Regions from separate parts of the Streptomyces sp. NBC_00028 genome, predicted to be linked through region 2. Evidence: riboswitches for the same ligand, from Rfam matches in the RefSeq annotation. Region 2 holds a riboswitch; the other holds the start of a gene.
What was found. A riboswitch is a leader RNA that binds a small molecule or an ion and turns the genes downstream of it on or off. The one in region 2 is predicted to bind glycine.
Positions count from the first base shown of each region.

Region 1: linked by a shared signal. The riboswitch ahead of gcvT (glycine cleavage system aminomethyltransferase GcvT) and the one ahead of gcvP (aminomethyl-transferring glycine dehydrogenase) in region 2 are both predicted to bind glycine.

Region 1 is NZ_CP108293.1:3,327,789-3,342,592, forward strand. Features, by position in the region: gene OG885_RS14525 (enhanced serine sensitivity protein SseB C-terminal domain-containing protein) at 1-384, opposite strand, end outside; gene OG885_RS14530 (enhanced serine sensitivity protein SseB) at 541-1,326, opposite strand; gene OG885_RS14535 (AAA family ATPase) at 1,628-2,290, opposite strand; glycine riboswitch at 2,480-2,574, shown strand; gene gcvT (glycine cleavage system aminomethyltransferase GcvT) at 2,719-3,849, shown strand; gene gcvH (glycine cleavage system protein GcvH) at 3,967-4,344, shown strand; gene glyA (serine hydroxymethyltransferase) at 4,359-5,621, shown strand; gene OG885_RS14555 (L-serine ammonia-lyase) at 5,678-7,045, shown strand; gene OG885_RS14560 (glycoside hydrolase family 25 protein) at 7,128-7,685, shown strand; gene OG885_RS14565 (MOSC domain-containing protein) at 7,701-8,243, shown strand; gene OG885_RS14570 (NADPH-dependent F420 reductase) at 8,257-8,919, opposite strand; gene OG885_RS14575 (zinc-dependent alcohol dehydrogenase family protein) at 9,000-9,998, opposite strand; gene OG885_RS14580 (AraC family transcriptional regulator) at 10,100-11,020, shown strand; gene OG885_RS14585 (FadR/GntR family transcriptional regulator) at 11,017-11,709, opposite strand; gene OG885_RS14590 (2-isopropylmalate synthase) at 11,883-13,526, shown strand; gene OG885_RS14595 (ABC transporter ATP-binding protein) at 13,523-14,302, shown strand; gene OG885_RS14600 (EF-hand domain-containing protein) at 14,362-14,574, opposite strand; gene OG885_RS14605 (MerR family transcriptional regulator) at 14,626-14,804, opposite strand, start outside.
Region 2 is NZ_CP108293.1:8,298,794-8,313,597, reverse strand. Features, by position in the region: gene kdpB (potassium-transporting ATPase subunit KdpB) at 1-1,473, opposite strand, end outside; gene kdpA (potassium-transporting ATPase subunit KdpA) at 1,527-3,191, opposite strand; gene kdpF (K(+)-transporting ATPase subunit F) at 3,200-3,289, opposite strand; gene OG885_RS37470 (APC family permease) at 3,823-5,802, shown strand; gene OG885_RS37465 (molybdopterin-binding protein) at 5,912-6,331, shown strand; gene gcvP (aminomethyl-transferring glycine dehydrogenase) at 6,375-9,260, opposite strand; glycine riboswitch at 9,436-9,532, opposite strand; gene OG885_RS37455 (PRC-barrel domain-containing protein) at 9,664-10,041, shown strand; gene OG885_RS37450 (DNA polymerase IV) at 10,127-11,512, opposite strand; gene OG885_RS37445 (MerR family transcriptional regulator) at 11,571-12,260, opposite strand; gene OG885_RS37440 (bifunctional nuclease family protein) at 12,519-12,992, opposite strand; gene OG885_RS37435 (MerR family transcriptional regulator) at 13,070-13,810, opposite strand; gene OG885_RS37430 (FHA domain-containing protein) at 13,829-14,719, opposite strand; gene OG885_RS37425 (DUF881 domain-containing protein) at 14,781-14,804, opposite strand, start outside.

The sequences.
Region 1 (14,804 bases), 5.0 Mb from region 2:
GGTCGCGATCCGGCGCAGGTCGAGCCAGGGGATGCCGACGCCGCCGCCGGGGGCGTGCGGGTTCAGCCAGAGACCGAACTGGTCCGGGTAGAGGGTGCGCGCCACGTCGACTCCGTCGACGACCTCGTACGAGCGGTTCCAACCGCTCGCGCTCAGTTCCTGGGCGGAGGTGACACAGGGCGCGTAGCCGTGGCCGTCGACCTCCATGTTTCCGTACTGGGCGTCCGGGGAGCCCGCCTGGCCGTGCCAGAGGAGCATCCAGATCTGGCCGGAGGAGGGGGTGGCGAGGGCGCGGAGGAGTGCCTCGTAGGCGTCATAGCGCCCTGGCGTCACCTGGCGCAGCATGTGCTCGACCGTGCCGGTCGCTGTGCCGCTGGCACTCACCTTCTACCGCCCCTTCGGGAAAGTTTCGTAGTCGGAAACAGCTTAAGCGTTGAGAGCTCGGGGCTTGCGGTGGTCCGCGGGTGCGGGTCGGTGGGGGCTGGTCGCGCCCACGCGGCGGAGCCGCACATCGACACAGCCCCGCGCCCCTGGGTACGTCTACATGCCCTGCGTGTAGAACGGACGTACCTTTTCGCGCAGCCAATGCCCCACCGGGTCGTCCGCCACGTCCAGCAGGACCAGGTTGACCGGCCAGGCCACCGGGGCCCGGCCCAGCGCCCGGCCCAGGGCGTCCATCGGGAGGGTACGCAAATCGCCCTCCCATGGGGAGAGTTCCACGCCCACGAACATCACGGGCTCCGCCGTCTCGATGGCGGCCAGGCAGCGGCGGGCCGTCAGGACGACTCCCGTCGCGGCGAACTCGGCGGAGGCGGCGGCGAGGAAGTCCACCGGGTCGTCCTGCCAGTCGGGCTCGTAGAGCTTGACGCGGCCGCCGCTGTTGGGGCCGTCCAGCGGGGTGCGGCCCACCCGGCACAGCTCCGCCACGGCGGCCGGCGGCAGGGGGACGCCGACCACGCCGTCCGGGTTGAGGGCCAGGCCGAGCTGCGGCGGGAGGCCGCGCGCGAACTCCACCGCGGGGGCGACGGTGTACGACATGTGCGCCCCGGCGACCTGACGGAACTGCTCCTCCGAGCTGAAGACCGGGACGTAGGCCTGGCCCTCGATCTGGAGGGTGGGCAGATCGAGGGGGCCGGTGTGGGCGCCGCCGCCGTTCGGCAGGGGGATCCAGACGAAGCTGCGGCCGAGGACCTCGATGATCCGGCCGCCGGCCCCGGGCACGCCGAGGGAGGCCGAGAGCACCTCCTCCAGCTCGTTGCCGGGCCATCCGCCGCCGTGCGGATGGGGGTGTGCCTGTGCCGGGAAGTCCTGTGCCGGGAAGTCCATCTGTCCGTCCGCCTGCCGAGTACCGCTGATGTGGCTGAAAGGCTAACGGGTGACGGGCCCCTGGCGCCCTGGCCGTCAGCCCGCGAACCCGATGCGGCGCAGGGCGCGCCGGCCGGTGAACCCGACCTGGCGCAGGCGCGTCAGCCCGCTAACCCGACCCGGCACAGAACCGTCAGTCCGCGAACCCGATCCGGCGCAGGGCGCGTCAGCCCGTGAAGCCGACCCGGCGCAGACCCGTCAGCCCGTGAAGCCGACCCGGCGCAGACCCGTCAGCCCGTGAAGCCGACCCGGCGCAGACCCGTCAGCCCGTGAAGCCGATGCGGCGCAGGGCGTCTGCTGCCTGCCGGTCCAGGAGGATCGCCGAGCCAACGCCCTGTGGGAGTTCGCCCTTCTCCACCGAGCGGATCAGGCGGGCGGCCGCCGTGCGGTGGCGGAGGAAGGCGTAGCGCGAGACGCCCCGGCCGCGCTCGCGCTGGCCCTGGAGCGCGGTGTCCGGGGTGACGTCGAGCAGCAGCAGGTGCAGTGTGCCGCCGCGGCGCCGGGCCGCGCGGGCCAGCCAGCCGCGCACCCAGGTCTGGGTGCCGCAGTCGTGCACCACGACCCCCTCGCCGGAGCGCAGGGCGCGGCGCAGACCGACGTAGTGGGCGAAGCGGACCAGGGGACGGTAGAGCGCGTACGGCAGAAGGCGGGGCGCGCGGGCGTCCCAGCGGTCGCGGGTGTCCTGGGAGTCGATCCGGGCGCCCTTGACGGCGCGTCGCATCAGGGTCGACTTGCCGCTGCCGGGCAGGCCGGTGATCACGACCAGGTCGGCCGGGGCGAAGAGCAGGGCGTGCGGGGTGTGGCCGGCGCGGTCGCGCAGGTCACGCACGACCGGCCGCGGTGCGCATGCCTCCTGGGCCGGAGCGGTCGGCTGTGCGGGCAGCGCGACGGCCGAGGTGGTGGCGTACGCAGTGGGCCTGTTCACCGTGATCGTCCTCCTCCGGGGTCAGGGGGTTCCCCTCCCCACCGAGCGTAAAGAGAAGGTAATGGGGTGTCTCTCTTGTTTTGGTGATCGTCCTGCCACAAGCCAGTTACAAAGGCCACGCCAGGTGCGGCCCTGCCGTTGATGACGGATGCGTGCAATGATGTCCGCGCCAACTGCATACCGGCCGTTTGAATCCGCGCGGGAGAGTCCCCACCACTGGTTGGGGCGCCGAAGGAGCAAGTCCCTCCCTTGAATCTCTCAGGCCCCGTTACCGCGCGGGCGAGGCACATCTGAAAAGCGAGCCGCCCTCCGGTGGCTCCACCCAAGGTGCAAGTCATGTCCCCTACGGTCATGGCGAACCTCTCAGGTTCCGATGACAGATGGGGAGGAACGACCTCGCCTGTCATGCCTTGGGAGACAACCGTCCGATGAGCAATGAACCCCGTCTGACCGCGCTCGACGCCCTGCATCGCGCGCTCGGCGCGACGATGACCGACTTCGCCGGCTGGGACATGCCCCTGCGCTACGGCTCCGAGCGCGACGAGCACAACGCCGTGCGGACGAGGGCCGGGCTCTTCGACCTTTCCCACATGGGCGAGATCACGGTGACCGGGCCTGAGGCCGCCCAGCTGCTGAACTTCGCCCTCGTCGGCAACATCGCCTCCGTCGGCGTCGGCCGCGCCCGCTACACCATGATCTGCCGCGAGGACGGTGGCATCCTCGACGACCTGATCGTCTACCGGCTCGAAGACACCGAGGCCGCTTCTTCTGAATACCTGGTCGTCGCCAACGCCTCCAACGCCCAGGTCGTCCTCGACGCGCTCGTCGAGCGCTCCGCCGGCTTCGACGCCGAGGTGCGCGACGACCGGGACGCGTACGCGCTGCTCGCAGTCCAGGGCCCCGAGTCCCCCGGCATCCTCGCGTCCCTCACCGACGCCGACCTCGACGGACTCAAGTACTACGCCGGTCTGCCCGGCACGGTCGCCGGCGTCCCGGCGCTGATCGCCCGCACCGGCTACACCGGCGAGGACGGCTTCGAGCTGTTCGTGAAGCCGGAGCACGCGGTCGAGCTGTGGCAGGCGCTGACCAAGGCCGGCGAGGGCGTCGGTCTGGTCCCCTGCGGCCTGTCCTGCCGGGACACCCTGCGCCTGGAGGCGGGCATGCCGCTGTACGGGCATGAGCTGAACACCTCGCTCACCCCCTTCGACGCCGGGCTCGGCCGGGTGGTGAAGTTCGAGAAGGAGGGCGACTTCGTGGGGCGCGAGGCGCTTCAGGAGGCCGCCGCCCGGTCCGCCGAGAACCCGCCCCGCGTCCTCGTCGGCCTGATCGCCGAGGGCCGCCGCGTCCCGCGCGCCGGGTACACCGTGGTCGCCGACGGCCAGGTGATCGGCGAGGTCACCTCCGGCGCCCCCTCGCCCACCCTGGGCAAGCCGATCGCGATGGCGTACGTCGACGCCGCGCACGCCGCTCCGGGCACCTCCGGCGTCGGGGTGGACATCCGGGGCACCCACGAGCCGTACGAGGTCGTGGCTCTCCCCTTCTACAAGCGGCAGAAGTAGACACTGGACGCCAGGTCGCGCGTCCGCACGTGACCCTGCGCACATTTCCGCTGCTCACGCACGTTCCCAGCAGTCCCGGACATTCATCATCACCCCGCGTACAGGAGAATTCAGGCCATGAGCAACCCCCAGCAGCTGCGCTACAGCAAGGAGCACGAGTGGCTGTCGGGCGCCGAGGACGGCGTCTCGACGGTCGGCATCACGGAGCACGCGGCCAACGCGCTCGGCGATGTCGTCTTCGTGCAGCTCCCGGAGGTCGGTGACACGGTGACCGCGGGCGAGACCTGCGGCGAGCTGGAGTCGACCAAGTCGGTCAGCGACCTGTACTCCCCCGTCTCCGGTGAGGTCACCGAGGTCAACGAGGACGTCGTCAACGACCCGTCGCTGGTGAACTCCGCCCCCTTCGAGGGCGGCTGGCTGTTCAAGGTACGCATCGCGGACGAGCCGGCCGACCTGCTCTCCGCCGACGAGTACACCGCCTTTTCCGCCGGCTGAGGAGTCGTAGACGTATGTCCGTCCTGAACACGTCCCTGCATGAGCTCGACCCGGAGGTCGCCGCCGCGGTCGACGCCGAGCTGAACCGTCAGCAGTCCACCCTGGAGATGATCGCGAGCGAGAACTTCGCCCCGCTCGCGGTCATGGAGGCCCAGGGCTCGGTCCTGACCAACAAGTACGCCGAGGGCTACCCCGGCCGCCGCTACTACGGCGGCTGCGAGCACGTCGACGTCGCCGAACAGATCGCCATCGACCGGATCAAGGAACTGTTCGGCGCCGAGTACGCCAACGTCCAGCCCCACTCCGGCGCCTCCGCCAACCAGGCCGCCCTCTTCGCCCTCGCCTCCCCCGGCGACACCATCCTCGGCCTCGACCTCGCCCACGGCGGCCACCTCACCCACGGCATGCGCCTGAACTTCTCCGGCAAGCAGTTCAACGTGGTCGCCTACCACGTCGACGACGCCGGACTCGTCGACATGGCCGAGGTCGAACGCCTCGCCAAGGAACACCGCCCCAAGGTGATCATCGCCGGCTGGTCCGCCTACCCGCGCCAGCTGGACTTCGCCGAATTCCGGCGCATCGCCGACGAGGTCGAGGCCTACCTGTGGGTCGACATGGCCCACTTCGCCGGCCTCGTCGCCGCAGGACTGCACCCCAACCCCGTCGAACACGCCGACGTGGTCACCTCCACCACCCACAAGACCCTCGGCGGCCCGCGCGGCGGCATCATCCTCGCCAAGCAGACCTTCGCCAAGAAACTCAACTCCTCCGTCTTCCCCGGCTTCCAGGGCGGCCCCCTGGAACACGTGATCGCCGCGAAGGCGGTCTCCTTCAAGGTCGCCGCCTCCGAGGAGTTCAAGGAGCGCCAGCGGCGTACCGTGGAGGGTGCACGCATCCTCGCCGAGCGCCTGACCGCGGCGGACGCCCGCGAGGCCGGGATCAACGTGCTCTCCGGCGGCACGGACGTGCACCTGATCCTGGTGGACCTGCGCGAGTCCGAACTGGACGGACAGCAGGCCGAGGACCGTCTCCACGAGGTCGGCATCACGGTCAACCGCAACGCCGTCCCCAACGACCCGCGCCCCCCGATGGTGACCTCCGGCCTGCGCATCGGCACCCCGGCCCTGGCCACCCGCGGCTTCACCGCCGCCGACTTCACCGAGGTCGCGGACGTGATCGCGTCGGCGCTGAAGCCGTCGTACGACGTCGAAAGCCTCAAGACCCGGGTCAGGGCACTCGCCGACAAGCACCCGCTTTACCCCGGTCTGAACAAGTAGTTCCCTGGTGGGGGCACCCGATGGCGTGTGCCCCCACCCTTTCTTTAGGAGTTCCCGTGGCCATCTCGGTCTTCGACCTGTTCTCGATCGGCATCGGTCCGTCGAGCTCGCACACGGTCGGCCCGATGCGTGCGGCCCGTATGTTCGCCCGCCGTCTGCGCAACGAGGGCGTGCTGTCCTCGGTGGCGACGGTCCGCTCGGAGCTGTACGGCTCCCTGGGCGCGACCGGCCACGGCCACGGCACACCCAAGGCGGTGCTGCTGGGTCTGGAGGGCGCGTCCCCTCGTACGGTGGACGTCGAGACCGCGGACGACCGGGTGTCGTCGATCAAGGACACGGGGCGGCTGAACCTGCTGGGTGAGCGTGAGATCGCGTTCTCCTACGACGACGATCTGGTCCTGCACCGCCGCAAGACGCTCCCCTACCACGCGAACGGCATGACGCTGTGGGCGTTCGACGCGTCCGGGGCGGAGCTGCTGTCGAAGACGTACTACTCGGTCGGCGGCGGGTTCGTCGTCGACGAGGACGCGGTGGGCGCGGACCGCATCAAGCTGGACGACACGGTCCTGAAGTACCCCTTCCGCACCGGCGACGAGCTGCTCCGCCTGACGAAGGAGACCGGCCTGTCGATCTCCGCCCTCATGCTGGAGAACGAGCTTTCCTGGCGCACGGAGGACGAGATCCGGTCCGGGCTCCTCGACATCTGGCGCGTCATGCAGGCCTGCGTCTCACGCGGCATGAGCCGTGAGGGCATCCTGCCGGGCGGACTCCGGGTCAAGCGCCGCGCCGCCGTCACCGCCCGCCAACTCCGGGCGGAGGGCGACCCGTTGGCGCACGCGATGGAGTGGATCACGCTCTACGCGATGGCGGTGAACGAGGAGAACGCGGCCGGTGGGCGCGTGGTGACAGCCCCGACGAACGGCGCGGCCGGCATCATCCCCGCCGTCCTGCACTACTACATCAACTTCGTTCCGGGCGCCGACGAGGACGGGGTCGTGCGGTTCCTGCTGGCCGCCGGCGCCATCGGCATGCTCTTCAAGGAGAACGCCTCCATCTCCGGCGCCGAGGTCGGCTGCCAGGGCGAGGTCGGCTCCGCCTGCTCCATGGCCGCCGGCGCGCTGGCGGAGGTGCTGGGCGGCTCCCCGGAGCAGGTCGAGAACGCCGCCGAGATCGGCATGGAACACAACCTCGGCCTCACCTGCGACCCCGTCGGCGGACTCGTCCAGATCCCCTGCATCGAACGCAACGGCATGGCCGCCGTCAAGGCCGTCACCGCCGCACGCATGGCCATGCGCGGCGACGGCTCCCACAAGGTCTCCCTCGACAAGGTCATCAAGACCATGAAGGAGACCGGCGCCGACATGAGCGTCAAGTACAAGGAAACGGCTCGGGGCGGACTCGCGGTGAACATCATCGAGTGCTGAACGGGCAAGGGGCCTCCATGCCAAGGTGGTTGGCGATTCACCCGCCGACCCCTGCCCCCCAACGGCACTTCAGGGAGCCCCCATGCTGCGCGGCATCGACGTAAGCGCCTACCAGTCCTCCTCCTACAGCACCGACGGCCTCTCCTTCGTCTTCGTCAAGGCGACGGAGGGGCGGACGTACACCAACCCCAAACTCGCGGCCCAGACGAAGCGGGCCCGGGACGCGGGGCTGGTCGTCGGCTTCTATCACTTCCTCTGGCCGGGCAACCTGACGGCCCAGGCGGAGTACTTCGTGAGCAAGGCCCCGGAGCGGGCGGGCGACATCCTCGCCGTGGACTGGGAGACCACGGGCGAGGGGACGCACGCGACCAACGCGGAGAAGGACCGGTTCATCCGGAAGGTGAAGGAGCTGCGGCCGGACAACCGGGTCGTCCTCTACACGAACCGGAACTACTGGCTGAACATCGACACGACCTCCTACGCGGGGGACGGTCTCTGGATCGCCGACTATGTGACGGCGGGCAAGCCCCGCATCAAGGCGAAGTGGCGCTTCCACCAGTACACCGACGACCCGCTGGACAAGAACGTGGCGGACTTCACGAGCAAGGCCGCACTGCGCGAATGGGCCGAGGACGCCTGACGTAGAGTCCGTGCCATGGGCGGGAAGATCACTGCGGTCAGCAGCAACGGGACCTACTCCTTCACCAAACCCAACCGGGAGAGCATCACGCTGCTCGCCGGGCTGGGAGTCGAAGGGGATGTGCACGCCGGGGTGACGGTCAAGCACCGGTCCCGGGTGGCGAGGGACCCCTCTCAGCCGAATCTGCGCCAGGTGCACCTTCTTCACCAGGAGCTGTTCGACGAGGTCAGGGAAGCCGGCATCGAGGTCGGCGCCGGGGAGCTCGGGGAGAACGTCACCACACAGGGCATCGATCTGCTCGCGCTGCCCGTCGGGGCCCGGCTGCGCCTCGGCGAGCGGGCCGTCGTCGAGGTGACCGGGCTGCGGAACCCCTGTCTTCAGATCGACAACTTCCGGCAAGGGCTGCTGAAGCAGGTCGTCACCCGGGACGCCGAGGGGAAGCTCCGGCTCAAGGGCGGGATCATGAGCGTCGTCCTGGAGGGCGGGGTCGTGCGGCCCGGCGACGGGATCGTGGTGGAGCTGCCGGACGGGCCGCACGTGCCCTTGGAGATCGTCTGACCGTCGGCAGGCGTCAGGCGCGGAAACCCTCCGGGCGCTCCGGGCTCGCGTCGGCCAGGGCCTTCGCCACCGCGTCCACGCCCTCCTGGAGTCCGTACACCGGCGTGTCCGGCTGCTGGCGCCAGGAGTCGTCGAGGCCGCCCGCGTCGACCGTGTCGAAGCCGAGTTCGTCGATGAGGGCGCGGACCTTCGCCTTGGCCGCCTCGTCGTCGCCGGCGACCGGGAGGGCCTGGCGGTCGGGGGCGCCGGCCGGGCGGTGGCGGTCCAGGATGTCCTGGGCGTAGGTGCCGTTGAAGGCCTTGATGACGGGGTGGCCGAGGTGCTGTTCCGTCCAGCGGCTCTCCGTCAGACCCTCGTCCTCGATCCCGGCGATCCGGCCGTCCCGCTGCTTCGGGTAGTAGTTGCCGGTGTCGATCACCGCCACCCCGTCCGCCGCCCCGTCGAGGACGCCCTTCGGCAGGTCCGGGATCGCCTTGAGCGGGATCGTGACGACGACCACCTCCGCACCGCGCGCGGCCTCCTCGACCGGGACCGGCGTCGCGCCCGTCTCCTCCGCTAGCGCGGTGAGGGTCTGGGGGCCGCGGGAGTTGGCCACCGCCACCTCGTGCCCGAGGGCGGTGAGCCGTCGGGTGAGGTTGCCGCCGATGTTGCCCGCGCCGATGATGCCGATCTTCATGACAAGCCCTCCAGATCTTATGCATGTGCATATGTCTGAGTGGCATCAACCCCGGTCGGCCGGGGTGTATTCCGGCGGGCTCAGATCCGGACCACGATCTTCCCCGTATGGCGGTTGGACTCCATCAGAGCATGGGCGTCCCGGATGCGGTCCAGGCCCTCGAAGACCTCGGCGATCACCGGCCGGAAGCCGCCGTCGGACAGGCCCGCGTTGAGGAAGGCCGTGGAGCGGCGGCGCCCGCCCGGCGTCGCGGTGAGGATCATGTTGGCGTACGTGTGGATCGTGAAGGGCCAGTTCCAGGGGATCTCGGCGGGACGGCTGTCCAGCCAGCCGTAGGCCACCACCGAACCGCCCTCCGCGAGCGCCTCGGCCAGGGGACGGAAGCCGGGGCCGCCGATCGCGTCGAAGATCACCTCGACGCCCTGACCGCCGGTGAGCCGCCTGGCCTCCTTCGCCACCGTCTCGGCGCCGCCCTCGGAGACGATCACCTCCGCCGCGCCCGCCTCCAGCAGCCCCTGCCGCTTGGCCTCCGTACGGGTCGTCACCAGCGGGATCGCGCCGATACGGCGGGCCACCTGGATCGCCGCCGTACCCACCCCGCTGGAGGCCCCGGTGATCAGGACGTGGTCGCCGGGCCTGAGCCCGGCCGTCTCCAGGAGGGCTCCGTAGGCGGTCGTGTACGTCAGCCAGGACGCCGCCCCCGTGACGGCGTCCACGGAAGCGGGGCGGGGCAGCACCGAGGTCTCGGGCAGGACGACCCGTTCCGCGTAGACGCCCTGGGCGCTCATCTCGATGCCGGGTCCGGTGGTCACCGGGTCGCCGACGGTGAGTGCGGTGACGCCCTCGCCGACCGCCTCGACGACTCCGGACGCCTCGTAGCCGAGGCGGGAGGCGGGGAGGGCGGGCTGGTAGTAGTAGGCGCCGGAGCGGAAGAGGGCTTCGGCGCGGTTGAGGCCCAACGCCTCGACGCGGACGGTGACTTGACCGGGACCGGGGGCGGACACCGGAACGTCCTCGATCGTCAGCACCTCGGGTCCGCCCAGGTCATGAAAGAGCACGGTACGTGCGGTGGTTGGCATGTCGTCCACGCTAGGAGCCACGGCTGAGACGATCCATGTCTGTCGATCTCCGTTTCCTGTCCCAGCGTCTCTTCCCCCAACTCCCGGCTACGGTGGCGGACATGGACGTACTCAGCGACGCGATCGCCGCGATGCGCACCGGGCGGCCGCACTCGGGCAGGCGGGACAAGTACGCGCCCTGGGGCATGCGGATCGAGGACTCGGAGGGCGCCGGGTTCCATGTGGTGCTGCGCGGGTCGGCCTGGCTGTTGCCCTCGGCGGGCGAGCCGGTGGCGCTCGCACCGGGGGACGTGGTGTTCCTGGCGCACGGGCGGGGATACGCGCTGACCAGCGGTCCGGACGTGGAGCCGACGGTCGTCCGGTTCCGCCCGGACGAACCCCCGTCCCCGCCCCCGCCTCCCGTGCGGGACGCCGTGCCGGACACGGTCCTGCTGTGCGGCGCCTACTGGCTGGACCGCAGCCGGGCGCACCCCCTGCTTACCGAGCTGCCGGAGGTCGTGCATCTGCCCGCCACGGTCGGCGCCCACCGGTCCCTGGGGGCGACCGTGGAACTGCTGGGCACCGAGCTGGAGGAACCGCGGCCCGGCGCGGACATCATCGTCGCCTCGCTCCTGGACACCCTGCTGCTCTACATCCTGCGCGCCTGGTGGCAGGGCGAGGCCCGCACCGACCGGCATCCCACCGGCTGGGCGGCGGCGCTCGCCGACCCCGCGGTGACTTCGGCGTTGCAGGCCATCCACGCCGCGCCGGACCACCCCTGGACGGTGGAGGAACTCGGCGCCCACGGCGGCCTGTCCCGGGCGGCGTTCGCCCGCCGGTTCACCACGCTGGTGGGGCGGCCGCCGCTCGCGTATCTGACGTGGTGGCGCATGACGACGGCCGGCCGACTGCTGCGCGCGGCGGACCTGCCGCTCCGCCAGGTCGCCCAACGCACCGGCTACACCTCGGAGTTCGCCTTCGCCAAGGCGTTCAAGCGGGAGTACGGGGTAGCGCCGGGGCAGTACCGCAGGCACGCCTCCTAAGCCGCGAACGGGTCCTCCAGCTCTGCCCGTACCACCTCCGCCGCCGCTTCCGCGTCCCCGTCCGCGACCGCCCGCACCAGCGCCTCATGGGCCTCGTCGGCCGTGTTGGGGTCGTGGCTGCGCAGGCCGGTCAGGGCCAGGAGCTCGATCAGGCCCTGTCGCAGGACCGGGGTGAACTCCGTGAAGAGATCGGCGAGTACGGGGTTGTGGGCGGCCCCCACCACCGCCGCGTGGAAGGCGATGTCGGCGTCGATGAACGCCTCGTCGTCCCGCTGCGAAGCCGCCCTGCGGCCCCGCAGCCCCAGCTCCATGGCCGCCACGTCCTCCGGTGTCCGGCGCCGCGCGGCGAGGCGGGCGGCGTGCACTTCCAGACCCATCCGCACCTCGTAGACATCCGTCACCGCGGCCCGCCGCAGCCGGGTCGGCCAGTCCGCCGTCGGTTCCGTGGCGAGGACGAACACCCCGGCGCCCTGCCGGGGTTGGACCAGCCCCGCGCCGGCCAGGGCGCGCAGGGCCTCGCGGACCGTGGAGCGGCCCACGCCCAACTCCCTGGCGAGGGTGGTCTCGCCGGGCAGCTTGCTGCCGACTTCCCAGTGGCCGGCGGCGATCTGGGCGCGCAGGCGTTCGGCGGCCTGTTCCACCAGCGGGCTGGGCCGGAGGGGGCCCAGGGGCGATGACGACGTACTCACTTCACGTTTCCCACTTGTCTGAGGACCTGAGGAGTGGCTAGCGTACCCCCATGATCTTCCGTGGTCTCCTTCTTCTCGGCTGCCGCGGCGGGGCCTGACGCGACCGGCACCCCGCCGCGGGCGCCGTGCTGCCGCCGGTCTCCCGCGACCGAGCCGAAGGAAACGCCGAAGCCATGACCAGCGTCTGGAATCCACAGCGCCCGAGTCCCATGCCGTACCACCGCTACCGCCCGTACGACGAGCGGGTGAACGTCCCCGCATCCGACCGGAGTTGGCCCTCCGCCCGGATCGAGCGCGCCCCGCTCTGGGTCCCCGTGGACCTGCGCGACGGCAACCAGGCGCTGGCCGAACCGATGGACACCCCGCGCAAGCGCCGTCTGTACGACCTGCTGGTGGCGACCGGGTTCAAGGAGATCGAGGTGGGCTATCCGTCCGCCAGCCGCACCGACTTCGACTTCGTCCGGCATCTGGTGACCACCGACGCCGTACCGGACGACGTCACCCCCGTCGTCTTCACCCCGGCCAGGGCCGACCTCATCGACCGGACCTTCGCGTCGATCGAGGGGTTGCCGAGGGCCGTCGTCCATCTGTACATCGCCACGTCACCGGTGTGGCGCGAGGTCGTCCTCGGCCGTGACCGGGCGGACATCCGGCGGACCGTCCGGGAGGCGGCCGAGCGGATGGCCCGGCTCGGCCGACACCCCGGTGTCCGCTTCCAGTTCTCCCCCGAGACCTTCAACCTCACCGAGCCGGACTTCGTGCTGGAACTGTGCGACCTGCTGACCGGACTGTGGGACGCGAGCCCGGACCGTCCGGTCACCCACAACCTCCCGGCGACGGTGGAGATCGCGACCCCGAACGTCTACGCCGACCAGATCGAGTACGTCCACCGCAACCTGTCCCGCCGTGACTCGGTCATCCTCTCCGTGCACCCCCACAACGACCGCGGCACAGGCGTCGCCTGCGCCGAACTGGCCGTCCTGGCCGGTGCGCAGCGCGTCGAGGGCTGTCTGTTCGGCAACGGCGAGCGCACCGGGAACGTCGACCTGGTGACCCTCGCCATGAACCTGTACGCCCAAGGCGTGGACCCCATGGTCGACTTCAGCGACATCGACCGCGTCAAGGAGACGGTCGAGCACTGCAACCGCCTGCCGGTGCACCCCCGCCACCCCTATGCGGGCGACCTCGTCCACACCGCGTTCTCCGGCACCCACCAGGACGCCATCAGCAAGGGCCTCGCACATCGGGCCGCTCACCCGGACGAGCCCTGGAGCGTCCCGTACCTGCCGATCGACCCGGCCGACATCGGCCGCTCCTACGAGGCGGTGATCCGGGTGAACTCCCAGTCGGGCAAGGGCGGCATGGCGTACCTGCTGAAGACCCACCACGGCGTCGACCTGCCGCCGCGCATGCGTCCGGACTTCTCCCGGGTCGTGCAGGAGGCCACGGACGACAGCGGGCGGGAGATGACACCGAAGGAGCTGTACGACCTGTTCCGCTCGACGTACGTCGTCGCGGACGGCGAGGTGGCGCTGGAGACCTGGTCCACCCAACCGGACGGTTCCGGCGGACACCGCTTCGTCTGCACCCTGCGCACCGGTGACCGGGTCGGCGACTACGAGGGCACGGGCGCGGGCCCGGTCTCCGCCTTCGTCGACGCCCTCGCCGGCGCCGGGTTCACGGTTCGCGTCCTGGACTTCACCGAGGACGCCGGGGCCGCCTACGCCGAGGTCGAGGTCAACGGCCGCACCGCGTGGGGCGCCGGGGAGAGCGCGACGGCGGCGGTGCTGTCCGCGGTGAACCGGGGGCTGCGATGACGGAGGTGCTGCGCGCGGAGGGCGTGGACGTCGTACGGGAGGGGCGGCCGATTCTCCAGGAGGTGAGCCTGACCGTCCGGGCCGGCGAGCACTGGGCGCTCCTCGGCGCCAACGGGGCGGGCAAGTCGACGCTGCTGAGCCTGCTGGGCGCGGTGGTCCATCCCACACGCGGGACGGTGGAGGTGCTCGGGCGCCGCCTGGGCCGGGTCGATCTGCGGGAGCTGCGGGCGTACGTGGGTCATGTCGATCCGCGCCATCCGCTCACACAGCCGTTGCGCACCCGGGACGTCGTCCTGACCGGGCTGACCAACTCCGTGGCCCCGCTGCCGCGTTGGCGTCCGACGCCCGCGCAGGAGGAACGGGCGGACCGGCTCATCGACACGCTCGGTCTCACGGCGCTCCGCGACGCCCGCTGGCCCACGCTCTCGCAGGGGCAGCGCGGGCGCACCCTGATCGCGCGGGCGCTGATGCCCGAACCGCGGCTGCTGCTCCTGGACGAACCGGCGACCGGCCTCGATCTGCCCGGACGGGAGCACCTGATCGGGGCGCTGGACGAGCTGCGCCGGGAGCATCCGACGCTGGCGACGGTCCTGGTCACCCACCATCTGGAAGAACTCCCCGGCGGCACCACCCACGCCCTGCTCCTGCGCGAGGGAAGGGTCCTCGCCCGGGGTCCGGCCGCCGAGGTCCTCACCGGTGACCAGGTCGGCAAGTGCTTCGACCTGCCCCTGGTCCTGGACCGGCGGGACGGCCGCTGGAGCGTGCGCCGGGCATGACGAAGGGGGCGCCCCCAAAAGCCTCTTGCGGCTCCTCGGGCGCCCCCTTCCCGCTCGCGTCACTTGCTCAGGTACGCCCAGAACTCGTCGAAGGAGAGCACCTTGTCGCCGTTGAGGTCACGGGTCTTGATGATCACCTCGGCGACCGACTCGGTGACGTTCCAGTCGCCTTCCTGAGCGAGGGCGCTCTTGAACTCCGCGGCGGTGATGAAGCCGTCACCGTCCGTGTCGATCCGCTCGAAGTCCTTGCGTGCCTCGTCGATGTTCGCCACCGATCCGCCCCTTTTCGTCGTACCTTGCTTGGCTTGTTGCCGGGGGTCAGATTAACCGGCGGTCCGAGAGCGCAGCGCGGCGACCACCCACGCGAACTCCTCCTCGTACGCCGCCTGCGGTCCGAGCCCCGCCACCGCCGCCCACAGCCGGCGGTAGCGGGCCACCCGCACGTTGGAGCCCGCCTCCAGCCGGGTCAGCACCTCGGTCGGGTCCGCGTCGCCGAGCAGTC
Region 2 (14,804 bases):
CTCGGCGATCGCCTTCGCGGTCAGCGGGTTGTCACCCGTGATCATGACGGTCTTGATGCCCATGCGACGCAGTTCCTCGAACCGCTCCCGCATCCCGCCCTTGACGACGTCCTTGAGGTGGACGACACCCAACACCCGCGCCCCGTCGGCGTCTTCGACGGCCACGAGCAGCGGGGTACCGCCGGCCTCGGCGATCCGGTCGGTCAGCTCCCGGGCGTCCTCGCCCACTTCACCGCCCTGCTCGACCACCCAGGCGATGACCGAACCGGCCGCGCCCTTGCGGATCCTGCGCCCGTCGACATCCACCCCGGACATCCGCGTCTGCGCGGTGAAGGCGATCCACTCGGCACCGTGCAGCTCACGCTCCCGGAGCCCGTACCGCTCCTTCGCCAGGACGACGACGGAGCGGCCCTCGGGCGTCTCGTCGGCCAGCGACGACAGCTGGGCGGCGTCGGCGACCTCGGCCTCGGTCGCCCCGCGCACCGGCACGAACGCGGCGGCCTGACGGTTGCCGAGGGTGATGGTGCCGGTCTTGTCGAGCAGCAGCGTGGAGACGTCCCCGGCGGCTTCGACCGCACGCCCCGACATGGCGAGGACGTTGCGCTGCACCAGCCGGTCCATTCCGGCGATTCCGATCGCGGAGAGCAGGGCGCCGATGGTCGTCGGGATGAGGCAGACCAGCAGCGCGACCAGCACGACCATGGTCAGATGGGTTCCCGCGTAGTCCGCGAGCGGTGGCAGCGTGGCCACGGCCAGCAGGAAGACGATCGTCAGTGACGCGAGCAGGATGTTGAGCGCGATCTCGTTCGGCGTCTTCTGCCGGGCCGCGCCCTCGACCAGGTTGATCATCCGGTCGATGAAGGTCTCGCCGGGCTTCGTCGTGATCTTGATGACGATGCGGTCGGAGAGGACCTTCGTGCCGCCGGTGACGGCGGAACGGTCACCGCCCGACTCCCGGATCACCGGCGCCGACTCACCGGTGATGGCCGACTCATCGACGGACGCGACACCCTCGACCACGTCCCCGTCGCCGGGGATGACGTCACCGGCCTCGCAGACGACCAGGTCCCCGATCCTCAGCTCGGTGCCCGCGACCACGGTCCCGTCGGCCCTGCGCGCCACGGTGTCGGTCTTGGCCCTGCGCAGGGTGTCGGCCTGCGCCTTCCCGCGGCCCTCGGCGACGGCCTCCGCCAGGTTGGCGAAGATCACGGTCAGCCAGAGCCAGGCGCTGATGGTCCAGCCGAACCAGTCGCCCGGATCCTTGAAGGAGAAGACCGTGGTCAGCACGGACCCGATCCACACCACGAACATCACCGGCGACTTGACCATCACCCGCGGATCGAGCTTGCGGACGGCGTCGGGCAGCGACTTGAGCAGCTGACCGGGATCGAAGAGGCCGGCCCCGACACGCCCCTCCGGGGGCTTGTGCCCGGCGGGCGCGTCCGGGTGGGGGACCAGGGTGGGAGTGGACATCGCGTCCTGCTTCTGTAGGTCGGTGGTCATGTCCTGTTTCTGCAGGTCGGTGGTCATGACGCCAGCCCCTCCGCCAGCGGCCCCAGCGCGAGCGCCGGGAAGTAGGTGAGCCCGGTGATGATCAGGATCGCGCCCACCAACAGGCCGGTGAACAGCGGCTTCTCGGTCCGCAGGGTGCCCGCCGTGGCCGGCACAGGCCGCTGTTCGGCGAGCGATCCGGCGAGCGCCAGCACGAACACCATCGGTAGGAAGCGGCCGAACAGCATGCACAGGCCGAGCGTCGAGTTGAACCACTGCGTGTCCGCGCCGAGGCCGGCGAACGCCGAGCCGTTGTTGTTGGAGGCGGACGTATAGGCGTACAGGATCTCGGAGAACCCGTGCGCCCCGCTGTTGGTCATCGAGTGGCCCGGCGTCGGCAGGGCCATGGCGAACGCGGTGAAGACGAGCACCAGCGCCGGGGTGATCAGGATGTAGCAGGCGGCCAGCTTGATCTCGCGGGCGCCGATCTTCTTGCCCAGGTACTCGGGCGTACGGCCGACCATCAGACCGGCGATGAACACCGCGATGACCGCCATGATCAGCATGCCGTAGAGGCCCGAGCCGGTACCGCCGGGCGCGATCTCGCCCAGCATCATGCCGAGCAGGGTGATGCCGCCGCCCAGGCCGGTGAAGGAGGAGTGGAAGGAGTCCACCGCGCCGGTCGAGGTGAGCGTGGTCGCCGTGGCGAAGATCGAGGAGGCACCGACGCCGAAGCGGGTCTCCTTGCCCTCCATCGCCCCGCCGGCGATCTCGAACGCCGGGCCGTGGTGGGCGAATTCGGTCCACATCATCAGGGCGGTGAAGCCGAGCCAGATGGTGGCCATGGTCGCGAGGATCGCGTACCCCTGCCGGACCGAGCCGACCATGAGGCCGAAGGTCCGGGTCAGCGCGAACGGGATGACGAGGATCAGGAAGATCTCGAAGAGGTTGCTGAAGGGGGTGGGATTCTCGAACGGATGGGCGGAGTTGGCGTTGAAGTAGCCGCCACCGTTGGTGCCCAGCTCCTTGATGGCCTCCTGCGAGGCGACCGCGCCCCCGTTCCACTGCTGGGAACCGCCCATGAACTGACCGACCTCATGGATGCCGGAGAAGTTCTGGATGACACCGCAGGCGACCAGCACCACGGCGGCGACAAAGGCCCCCGGCACCAGAATCCGTACGACACCCCGTACCAAGTCGGCCCAGAAGTTGCCGAGTTCACCGGTCCGGGACCGAGCGAACCCGCGCACCAGAGCCACCGCCACCGCCATACCGACGGCCGCCGAGACGAAGTTCTGCACGGCCAGACCGGCGGTCTGCACGACATGCCCCATGGCCTGTTCGCCGGAGTACGACTGCCAGTTGGTGTTGGTCACGAAGGACACGGCGGTGTTGAACGCCTGGTCGGGATCGATCGAGGAGAAGCCGAGCGAACCGGGCAGCACGCCCTGCATCCGCTGCAGGAGGTACAGGAACAGCACGCCGACGGCGGAGAAGGCGAGGACACCGCGCAGATACGCGGTCCAGCGCATCTCGGTGTCGGGATCGGCGCCGATGCCCTTGTAGATCCACCTCTCCACACGCCAGTGCTTGTCGGAGGAGTAGACCCTGGCCATGTGGCTGCCGAGGGGAACGTAGGCGAGGGCCAGCGCGCCGATCAGGGCGAGCAGCTGGAGAACGCCTGCGAGGACGGGACCCATGTCGGCTCTCAGAACCTCTCCGGAAAGATCAGGGCGAGGACGAGATAGCCCAGCAGGGCGACGGCCACGACGAGGCCGACGATGTTCTCGGCGGTCACAGCTTCGTCACCCCCTTGGCGACGAGAGCAACCAGCGCGAAGCACGCGATCGTGGTGACGACGAAGGCCAGATCGGCCATCGTGAGCTCCTGGAGTGAGGTTCGTTGAACAGGGACGCTTCGAGGAAACCGCCGACGCGACCGGGAATCGCCCCCCGTTGACGGCTCCCATACGGCACTCGGCGCGCCTTTGACGGGTCCCTTACGCCGACGGCCTTCGCCACGACCGGATCCCCCACCGAGAGGGGCCTGCCCGAGACTCTGCTAACACTGGGTGCCCACCCTTCCCGGGCCGCCGCCACCTCCCCCGCACGGCGCAGCGCCCGGCCCCGTCCCGGAAACACACCTCCTGACCTGCGGCCAACGCTCACAGGCCCAGTTTTAACGGACTCTTGACGCCCACAACCCCCTTGATCCATGGGCCCCTGCATCACTCTCCGCTTACGCTGATCCCGCCGTCCGTGTGATGGCCGGACCGCACGGAACCGCGAACCGCACGGAACCGCATCCCGCGCCGCACATCAGGAGCCCTCGATGGCCACCACCGAACACCCCCCACCCAGTCGCCTGCGCGCCTGGATGCTGGAGGGTCTGTCCGACATGGGCAAGGGCCAGGGCCACGCCGGGCCGACGGGGCAGACCGAGCACACCGAACAGCCCGGGTCCGAGCCGGAACACCCGGGCCAGCGCTGGTACCGCGTCATGTGCCTGACCGGCGTCGACTACTTCTCGACCCTCGGCTACCAGCCCGGCATCGCGGCCCTCGCGGCCGGCCTGCTCTCCCCCATCGCGACGATCGTGCTGGTGATCGTCACCCTCGCGGGCGCGCTGCCCGTGTACCGGCGCGTCGCCGAGGAGAGCCCCCACGGCCAGGGTTCCATCGCGATGCTGGAGCGTCTGCTCACCTTCTGGAAGGGCAAGCTCTTCGTCCTCACCCTGCTCGGCTTCGCCGCCACCGACTTCCTGATCACCATCACCCTGTCGGCCGCCGACGCCTCGACCCACCTCGTCGAGAACCCGCACCTCAACAGCGCCCTGCACGACCAGCAGATGCTGATCACCCTGGTCCTCGTGGCCCTGCTCGGCGCGGTGTTCCTCAAGGGCTTCCTGGAGGCCATCGGCGTAGCCGTCTTCCTGGTGGGCCTCTACCTGGCCCTCAACGTCGTGGTCGTGATCGTCGGCCTGTGGCATGTCGCCACCGCAGGCCATGTGGTCACCGACTGGTCCAGCGCCCTGACCGCCGAACACGGCAACGTCTTCGTGATGATCGGCGTGGCCCTGGTCGTCTTCCCCAAGCTCGCCCTCGGCCTCTCCGGCTTCGAGACCGGCGTCGCGGTCATGCCACACGTCAAGGGCGACCCGGGCGAGACGGAGGAGAACCCGGCGGGCCGCATCCGGGGCACGAAGAAGCTCCTCACCACGGCCGCGCTCATCATGAGCTGCTTCCTCATCGCGACCAGTTTCATCACCACCCTCCTCATCCCGGAGAAGGAGTTCGAGTCGGGCGGCCAGGCCAACGGCCGCGCCCTCGCCTTCCTCGCCCACGAGTATCTGGGCGGCGCCTTCGGCACGGTGTACGACGTGTCGACCATTGCCATCCTGTGGTTCGCCGGCGCCTCCGCGATGGCGGGCCTGCTGAACCTGATGCCCCGCTATCTCCCCCGCTACGGCATGGCCCCGCACTGGGCCCGCGCCGTCCGCCCCATGGTCATCGTCTTCACCCTGATCGCCTTCGTGGTCACCTGGATCTTCGACGCCGACGTCGACGCCCAGGGCGGCGCGTACGCCACCGGTGTCCTCGTCCTGATCAGCTCGGCGGCGATCGCGGTGACCATCGCGGCGCGGAAGGCGGGTCAGCGCGGCTGGACAGTCGCCTTCGCGGTGATCTCCGCGGTGTTCCTCTACACGACGGTCGTCAACGTCATCGAGCGCCCGGACGGTGTGAAGATCGGCGCCTGCTTCATCGCGGGCATCATCCTGGTCTCCCTCCTGTCCCGACTGGCCCGCGCCTTCGAACTCCGCGTCACGAGCGTGTCCCTGGATCCCATGGCGGAACGATTCATCAGGGACATGGCCAGCCGAAAGATCCGCTTCATCGCCAACGAGCCCGACAGCCGGGACAAGGCCGAGTACCGCGACAAGATCGAGCAGATCCGCGAGGACAACGACATCCCCGGCCAGGAGGACTTCGTCTTCGTCGAGGTCACGGTCACCGACCCCTCGGAGTTCGAGGCCGGGCTCACGGTCCGCGGCGAGGTCCTGCACCAGCGCTACCGGGTCCTGACTCTGGAGTCCTCCTCCATCCCCAACGCCCTGGCCGCCCTGCTCCTCCACGTCCGTGACACCACGGCCTGCACCCCCCACATCTATTTCGAGTGGACCGAGGGCAGCCCGTTCGCCAACTTCCTCCGCTTCTTCCTCTTCGGCCAGGGCGAGGTGGCCCCGGTGACCCGAGAGGTCCTACGAGAAGCAGAACCAGACCGCACCCGCCGCCCCAGAGTCCACACAGGCTGAGCCCCGGGCCGCAGCCGCCAACGGGGCTGAACCCCCACAAGAGCCACCCGCACCAACACGACCACCACCAACACCCCTAAACCCACCCATACCCCTACCGTGGTTGCCCATGACCCTGAGCATCCGCAACCAACTCCCCGGCACAGTCACCACCATCACCACCGGCGAAGTAATGGCCACCATCGGCATCCGCCTCACCGGCGGCCAACACCTCACCGCGGCGATCACCAAGGAATCCGTGACCGCCCTCGCCCTGGCCCCGGGCTCCGCCGTCCGCGCCCTCATCAAGTCGACGGAGGTGGCCGTAGCCACCGCCCCGATGACCGGCCTCTCCATCCGCAACCAACTCCCCGGCACGGTCACCACCATCGCCATGGGCGCAGCGATGGCCTCCGTGAAGATCGCGTTCGACGACATCGAACTGACCGCCGCCATCACCAAGGACGCCGCAGCCGACCTCTCCCTCGCGCCCGGCACGGCCGTGGTGGCCCTGATCAAGTCGACCGAGGTCGCGTTGGCAACGGCATAACAAGAGGGCCCCGCCAAAGCGGGGCCCTCCTGCACAGCCGGACTCAGTTCTCGTACGCGTCCAACGGCGGGCACGAGCACACCAGGTTCCGGTCCCCGAACGCCTGGTCGATCCGCCGCACCGGCGGCCAGTACTTGTCGGCGACGACAACCCCACCCGGGAACACCGCGTCCTCACGCGAGTACGCGTGCTCCCACTCCCCACCGAGCGCCCCGGCGGTGTGCGGAGCATTCCGCAGCGGATTGTCCTCCGCCGGCCACTCCCCCGCCCCGACCTTCTCGATCTCCGCGCGAATGGCGATCATCGCGTCGCAGAACCGGTCGATCTCGATGATGTCCTCGGACTCGGTCGGCTCGATCATCAGCGTCCCGGCCACCGGGAAGGACATCGTCGGTGCGTGGAACCCGTAGTCGATGAGCCGCTTGGCCACATCGTCCACACTCACACCCGTCGCCTTGGTCAGCGGCCGCAGATCGATGATGCACTCGTGCGCGACCAGCCCACCGGGTCCGGTGTAGAGCACGGGGTAGTGCGGCTCCAGCCGCTTGGCGATGTAGTTGGCGCTCAGCACGGCCACCTGCGTGGCCCGCTTCAGCCCTTCCCCGCCCATGAGCCGCACATACGCCCAGGAGATCGGCAGGATCCCCGCGGACCCCCAGGGCGCGGCGGAGATCGGCCCAACACCCGTCTCCGGCCCGGCGGCGGGCTGCAGCGGGTGGTTCGGCAGATACGGCGCCAGATGCGCGCGCACGCCCACGGGACCCACGCCCGGCCCGCCACCGCCGTGCGGAATGCAGAACGTCTTGTGCAGGTTCAGGTGCGAGACGTCCCCGCCGAAGTGCCCCGGCTTGGCCAGGCCCACCAGCGCGTTGAGGTTGGCGCCGTCGACATACACCTGCCCGCCCGCCTCGTGCACCTGCGCGCAGATGTCGGCGACATGCTCCTCGAACACACCGTGCGTCGAGGGGTACGTGATCATCAGCACCGCGAGCTCGTCCCGGTGCTGCTCGATCTTCGCCCGCAGATCCTCGACGTCGATCTCACCGTCCTCGGCGGTCTTCACGACGACGACCTTCATGCCCGCCATCACGGCGCTGGCGGCGTTGGTCCCGTGCGCGGAGGACGGAATCAGACACACGGTCCGCTGCTCATCACCGTTGGCCCGGTGATAACCGCGTACGGCGAGCAGCCCGGCCAGCTCCCCCTGCGACCCGGCGTTGGGCTGGAGCGACACCTTGTCGTACCCGGTGACCTCGGCCAGCCGCTCCTCCAGCTCACGGATGAGCGTCAGATAGCCCTGCGCCTGCTCGGCGGGCGCGAAGGGGTGCAGCTGCCCGAACTCCGGCCAGGTGACCGGCTCCATCTCGGTGGTGGCGTTGAGCTTCATGGTGCAGGAGCCCAGCGGGATCATGCCGCGGTCGAGCGCGTAGTCCCGGTCGGCGAGCCGACGCAGATAGCGCAGCATCGCGGTCTCGGACCGGTACTGGTGGAAGACGGGGTGGGCCAGGAACTCGTCCGTACGCACCAGCGCACCCGGCAGCGCGTCCTCAGCCGCCGCGTCCAGCGCCTCGACGTCCCCTTCGACCCCGAACGCGGTCCATACCGCGCCCAGCTGGGCCCGCGTGGTGGTCTCGTCGCAGGCGACGGAGACGTGATCGGCGTCGACGAGACGCAGGTTGACCCCGTTCTCCGCGGCGGTGGCGACGACCTCGGCGGCCTTGCCGGCCACCCGCACGGTGAGCGTGTCGAAGTAGGCGCCGTGCACGACCTCGACCCCGCCCGCGGTGAGCCCCGCGGCGAGGACACGGGCGTACCGGTGCGTCCGCCGGGCGATGCCCTTCAGCCCCTCAGGCCCGTGGTAGACGGCGTACATCCCCGCCATCACGGCGAGCAGCACCTGAGCGGTACAGATGTTGCTGGTGGCCTTCTCCCGCCGGATGTGCTGCTCACGGGTCTGCAGCGCGAGCCGGTAGGCCTTGTTCCCATCGGCATCGACGGACACACCCACAAGCCGCCCGGGCAGGCTCCGCGCGAACTTCTCGTGCACCGCCATGTAACCGGCGTGCGGCCCGCCGAAGCCCATCGGCACACCGAACCGCTGCGTGGTCCCGACGGCGATGTCGGCCCCGAGCTCCCCGGGCGACTTCAGCAGCGTCAGCGCCAGCAGATCGGCGGCGACGGTCACCAGGGCCCCCAGCTCGTGCGCCTGGTCGATGACCGCCTTGAGGTCGCGTACGGCACCCGAGGCGCCCGGGTACTGGATGAGCACGCCGTTGATCTCACGCGCGGCGAGGTCGGCCGGGATCCCGCCACTGAGGTCGGCGACGACGACCTCGACACCGGTCGGCTCGGCGCGGGTCTCGATGACGGCGATGGTCTGCGGAAGGGCGTCCGCGTCGACCAGGAACAGCCCCTTCTTGTTCTTGCCCATGCGCCGGGACAGCGCCAGTGCCTCGGCGGCGGCCGTGCCCTCGTCGAGCAGCGAGGCACCGGAGGTCGGGAGCCCGGTGAGCTCGGCGACCATGGTCTGGAAGTTGAGGAGGGCCTCCAGCCGGCCCTGGGAGATCTCGGGCTGGTAGGGCGTGTAGGCCGTGTACCAGGCGGGGTTCTCCATGACGTTGCGCAGGATGACGGGCGGGGTGAAGGTCCCGTAGTACCCGAGCCCGATCATGGACCCGAGAACCTGGTTGCGATCGGCGAGCGACCGAAGCTCGGCCAGCACCTCGGCCTCGGTACGCGCCCCCGGCAGATCGAGGGAGTCGGCGTTCTTGATCACATCCGGCACCGCGGCGGCGGTGAGCTCGTCCAGCGAGCCGTATCCGACCTGCGCGAGCATCTTGGCCCGAGCCTCGTGGTCGGGGCCGATGTGACGCTGCTCGAAGGGGATCCCCTGCTCGAGTTCGGTGAGCGGAGTGCGGTGGGCGGTCATTGCGGAGGCCTCCTGGTCTGACGCGACCTTCGAGGGACACCACGGCTGCGGGTCCCGGCGGCCTCCCCCTCTGTCATCTCAACCTGAGAGCTTCACCGGACAACCCGAAGGTGCCCGGCTTTCACCGTCGGTGAGAGCGGAAGCCGTCGACACCCGCTCTGCTTTCCAGAGTGGCCTCGTCAGTGCGGTACGTGGGCCTGAGAGATTCCGGGGAGGATTTGCTCCTTCGGCGCCTCCGGACGATCTCCGGAGGACTCTCCCGCACAGGGTCAACAGCCGCTTGCCAGCCTACCAGCGCGCAAAATGCGGATCCCTGGAGGAGCCCTCGAGTGGCCACCGGCCTCAATCTGCTCTTTTGTAGTGCTTACGGATGAGTTGCGAGTCGCGACCTAGTGGAGGGCCCGTGCAGACCGATATCGATCCGCGCAACCTGATCGGCCGCAAGGCGATGGACCGCAACGGCACCAAGATCGGCACGATCGACGAGGTCTACCTCGACGACGCGACCGGCGTGCCGGAGTGGGCGGCCATACGCACCGGCCTGTTCTCCAGGGACGCCTTCGTGCCCCTGGAGCCGAGCGAACTGATCGAGGGCACCCTGCGGGTCCCCTTCGACCGCTCCTTGATCAAGGACGCACCCGACTTCGGCGTGGGCCGCCACCTCTCCCCCGACCAGGAACTCCAGCTCTACCACCACTACGGCCTGGACGTGGCCCCCGCACCCCCGCTCCCGGACCGAGACTTCGGCAAACTCGCAGGCCCAGAGGAAGCAGAAGCCTGACGCCTCGCAGCCCGCAGCCCGCAGCCCGCAGCCGCCGACGGCGATCCCGCCCCACAGGGGCCACCCGCACCCGACAACGAAACTGTCACGGGTGGTGCGGATGGGAAATCAAATCCGGCCGAAGGCCGGACGCCCCACCCTCCACCGCCACCAACGGCAAAGGCTCAGCCACAGCCAACGACGCATCATCCACCCGAAACGTCCGCACCCGCCCCGGCTCGGAATCCGGCGTCTCGAACCGCACCGTCACCCGCCCCAGCCCACTCCCCTGCACCCATCCGTGCCCGAACTCGGCATGCGTGACGTCATGCCCCGCAACCCACCGCCGCTCGACAGGCGCCTCGTCCTTCTCCGCGGCCGCCTCCCCCGGCTCCTCCTCGGGCAGCTCCCCCAGATCCCCCGCGGCCTGCGCGAACAGATCCTCCTGCGTGTAGTCGGCCAGTCCGGAAACCCCCACCCCCAGCAACCGCACACCCCCCGTCGTGTCCACGGACTCCAACAACCGCGCCGCGGCCTCCCGCACGACCGCCGGATCATCGGTGGGCCCCCGCAGCGTCTCGGACCGGGTCAGCGTGGAGAAGTCGTACCGCCGCACCTTGAGCACGATCGTGCGCCCCGACAACCCGGCCCCCCGCAGCCTCCGCACACACCGGTCGGCCAGCCGCTGCACCTCCATCCCCACCCGCAGCCGATCATGGATGTCCACGTCGTACGTGTCCTCCACCGACACCGACTTGGTCTCCCGCTCCGCCACCACCGGCCGCTCGTCATGCGCCAACGCCATGGCATACAGCCCGTGCCCGTGCGCCTTCCCCAGCAGCCGTACCAGCTCGTCCTCGCCCGCCTCCACGATCTCCTCGACCGTGTGGATCCCCGCCCGCCGCAGATGGTCCCCGGTGGCCGGCCCCACCCCCGGCAGGATCCGCACGGACATCGGCCCGAGCAACTCTCGCTCGGTCCCCGGATCGATCACCACCAGACCGTCGGGCTTGGCCTGCTCGGACGCGATCTTCGCGAGCATCTTGGACGCCGCGAGCCCCACCGACCCCGTGAGCGCGGTGACCGCCCGTATGTCGGTACGCAGCTTCTCCCCCACGAGCCGCGCCGACCCCTCGTCCCAGGCCGCTCCCCCGGCCTCCAGATCCACGAACGCCTCATCGAGGCTCAACGGCTCCACCAGCGGCGACAACGCCCGCAGCAGCGCCATCACCTGCTCACTGATCGACCGGTAGAACCCGAAGCGCGGCACGAGATACGCGGCATTCGGCGCCAGCCGCCGCGCCTGCGCCATCGGCATCGCCGAATGGACTCCGAAGACCCGGGCCTCGTACGACGCGGTGGCCACCACCCCACGCGGTCCCAGCCCGCCCACCACCACGGCCTTCCCGCGCAGACTCGGCTTGGACGCCTGCTCCGCCGAGGCGAAGAAGGCATCCATGTCGAGATGCAGGATCGTGGGCGCGTTTCTCACATGTCCGATGCTGCCCTACGCCACTGACAATGCCCTCGGTGATGCCCCGGGCAGAGCCTCAAACGGCCCGATTGCCCCGCCGCCGCGCCAGCTCGTCGGCGGGATTGTGCCCCACGAGCGTCTCGCCGGTGTCGATCCGCTCCCCGTGCAGCTGCGACAAGGCGCTCTCCACGTCCCGCCACACCACCCCCACGGCGATCCCGAAGATCCCCTGGCCGCCCTGGAGCAGCGCGTGGACCTCGTCGGGCGAGGTGCACTCGTAGACCGTGGCACCGTCGCTCATCAGCGTCATGCGCTCCAGGTCGCGGAAGCCGCGTTCCCTGAGGTGCTGCACGGTGGTACGGATGTTCTGCAGCGACACACCGGTGTCGAGGAACCGCTTGACGATCTTCAGGACGACAACGTCCCGGAAGCTGTACAGCCGCTGCGTCCCCGACCCGTAGGCGGGCCGCACACTCGGCTCGACCAGGCCGGTACGCGCCCAGTAGTCGAGTTGCCGATAGGTGATGCCGGCGGCCGCACAGGCCGTCGGACCGCGGTAGCCGATCTCCTCGGACGCCATGGACGTCGCCCCTCCGCCACTGCTCGGCACGGCCGCCGGTCGCTGCGGAACGTGATCGGCCGCGCTGTCGTGATGGGGGTCCCCCCAACTCGAACGCAGTTGAGAGCTTGGGGGAGGGTACGGACCGCTTGCCCCGAGACTCCGTCCGGGGGCACCCCCAGCCGTACCGTCGCCGCTGCTTCTCACGCCGACCTCCGTCCTTGACCTGCCTTCTCGACGGTAGGCAGTCACCCGGGGCGCGTCAACGATCGCCACACTCGGCACGCCGAGTGATAATCACCCTAGGAGTGGTTTCCCGTACCCCACCGCGGGGAAAGGCTAGCCGAATGCGCTTGAGGCGGGCCGTAGGACGCTCTCACACGCCGGTGGCAAATGCCAGCATTTCCGTGGTGCCCGGACACAGCCGCCCCGTCACGGACCGCGAGTCCGCCGGACCGGCCCCTCTCACTGACTGCTGGTGCCGAAGTCCTCCGGCGAGATCTGGTCGAGGAACTCGCGGAACTTCTCCACCTCGTCCTCCTGCTCGTCCGGGATCGCGATCCCCGCGTCGTCGAGCACACCGTCGCTGCCGTAGATCGGCGTCCCGGTGCGCAGCGCCAGCGCTATGGCGTCGGAGGGCCGGGCACTCACCTCGACCCCGCTGGCAAAGACGAGCTCCGCGTAGAAGACGCCCTCACGCAGGTCCGTGATGCGCACTTCGGTGAGCTCCTGGCCGACGGCCTCCAGCACGTCCTTGAACAGGTCGTGGGTCAGCGGTCGTGCGGGGGCCATGCCCTGCTGGGCGAAAGCGATCGCCGTCGCCTCCCCCGGCCCGATCCAGATGGGGAGGTAGCGGTCGCCTCCCACTTCACGCAGAAGCACGATCGGTTGGTTGGAGGGCATTTCGACCCGGACACCTACGACATCGAGCTCGTTCACACAGCAACCCTAGGCCGTGCCCGGGACGTTTGGGTAGTCGGGCCGGAAACGGGAGCCGGATCCGACGCCCACGCCCTTCAGGGCAGCCGTACGCCGAGGGCCGTCTGCACCAGCGCCGCGTGCAGCTTCACCGTGAGCCCCGCCAGTTCCTTCGTGCGGGCCTCCGCGTGCGCCCGGGTCTGCGGATTGCGATGGCGCTTCAGCGGGGCCACCACCTGGTCCACAAGGCCCGCCTCGCGGTCGGCGGCGGCCTTCATCGCCCGCAGATGCCGCGGCTCGATCCCGAACCGCCCCAGCTCGACGACGAGCGCCGCCACGGTGACCACCTCGGCGTCGTACGCCCCGTCGGGCAACGGAGCGATGAGCCCGTACGACTCCCACTCCTCGAGCTCCCGCTCACCGATCTCGGCGGCCGCCATCAGCTCGGCCCGGCCGATCCGCGCCGCCGTAGGAGCCTCCCAGGGGTCCGGCAGGGCTTCCCCGCCGTCCCGCTGGCGCCCCACCACCGGCAGCGCCACGGCCTCACCGCGCTCCATGGCGTCCAGATACTCCCGGATCACCTTGAGCGGCAGATAGTGGTCCCGCTGCATCCGCAGCACATGGCCGAGGCGCTCGACGTCCTCAGCACTGAACTTGCGGTACCCCGAAGGGGTCCGTTGCGGCTCGATGAGGCCCTCGGACTCCAGGAAACGGATCTTGGAGATGGTGACTTCGGGGAACTCGTCGCGCAGCACGTTGAGCACCGTGCCGATGCTCATCAGCCCACTGTCCGCGGCGGCGGCACCGTGACCGGCACCGCCGCTCGGTGTTTGAAGCATGGACCTTCCCTGACGGGGTCAGTAGCCCCGCTGGCTCGCGTAGAAGACCAGCCGGTACTTGCCGATCTGTACCTCGTCCCCGTTGTGCAGCGGCACCGTGTCGATCCGCTCCCGGTTCACATACGTGCCGTTGAGGCTGCCGACGTCGCCCACGGTGAACGAGCCGTCCTGCTGGCGACGGAACTCCACATGACGGCGCGACACCGTCACGTCGTCCAGGAAGATGTCGCTCTGCGGATGACGGCCGGCCGTCGTCAGATCGCCGTCCAGCAGGAAGCGGCTGCCCGAGTTCGGCCCGCGGCGCACGACCAGGAGCGCGGAACCCAGGGGCAGCGCGTCGACAGCCGCCTGCGCCTCCGGAGAGAGCATGGGCACCTGCGTCTGACCGGTGACCTCGGCGTCGTAGGCCTCGAGACCGGAGATGGAGATGGTGGAGGTCGTCTCGGACGGCCGCTCGGGCCCACCGCGCAACGGCGCACCGCAGTTGGAGCAGAAGCGGCTGTTCTCCGCGTTGCGGTTACCGCACCTCGTACACACCAGGGCCGACATGGAAAACTCTCCACCCGTACTTGAGGTTGACGGTTGCCCGAAACCTATGCCGCCGGGCTGCGCAGGGTCAACCGGCGCGCCCTGCGCTCCGGCAGCGTCACCGCCCACCTGGTCCCGGAACAGCGGGCGCTGGCCCTCCGCGTCTGGCTGTGCGCGATGGCGAGCGGTCGCGTTCGCATGGTCGCTACCCTCTCGCGCGCTCTTGCCGAACAACTTCGCAAACAACTTCACGGGCGATTCCCCTTGACCGAAACAGACCCGCCCGTGGGGCAGGACGAACCCTGACTGCATACACCGGCCGACCCGGACATCCTGACAACGTCCGTATCCACCAGACAGTTTCCACCACGCACCACCCAATCGGTGCGCCGACCCCCCGCAACCTCATGCCCTCGCCGGACGTCCCTCATGCACCCGCGGTTCACCGGGAGGACGACCGAGCGTA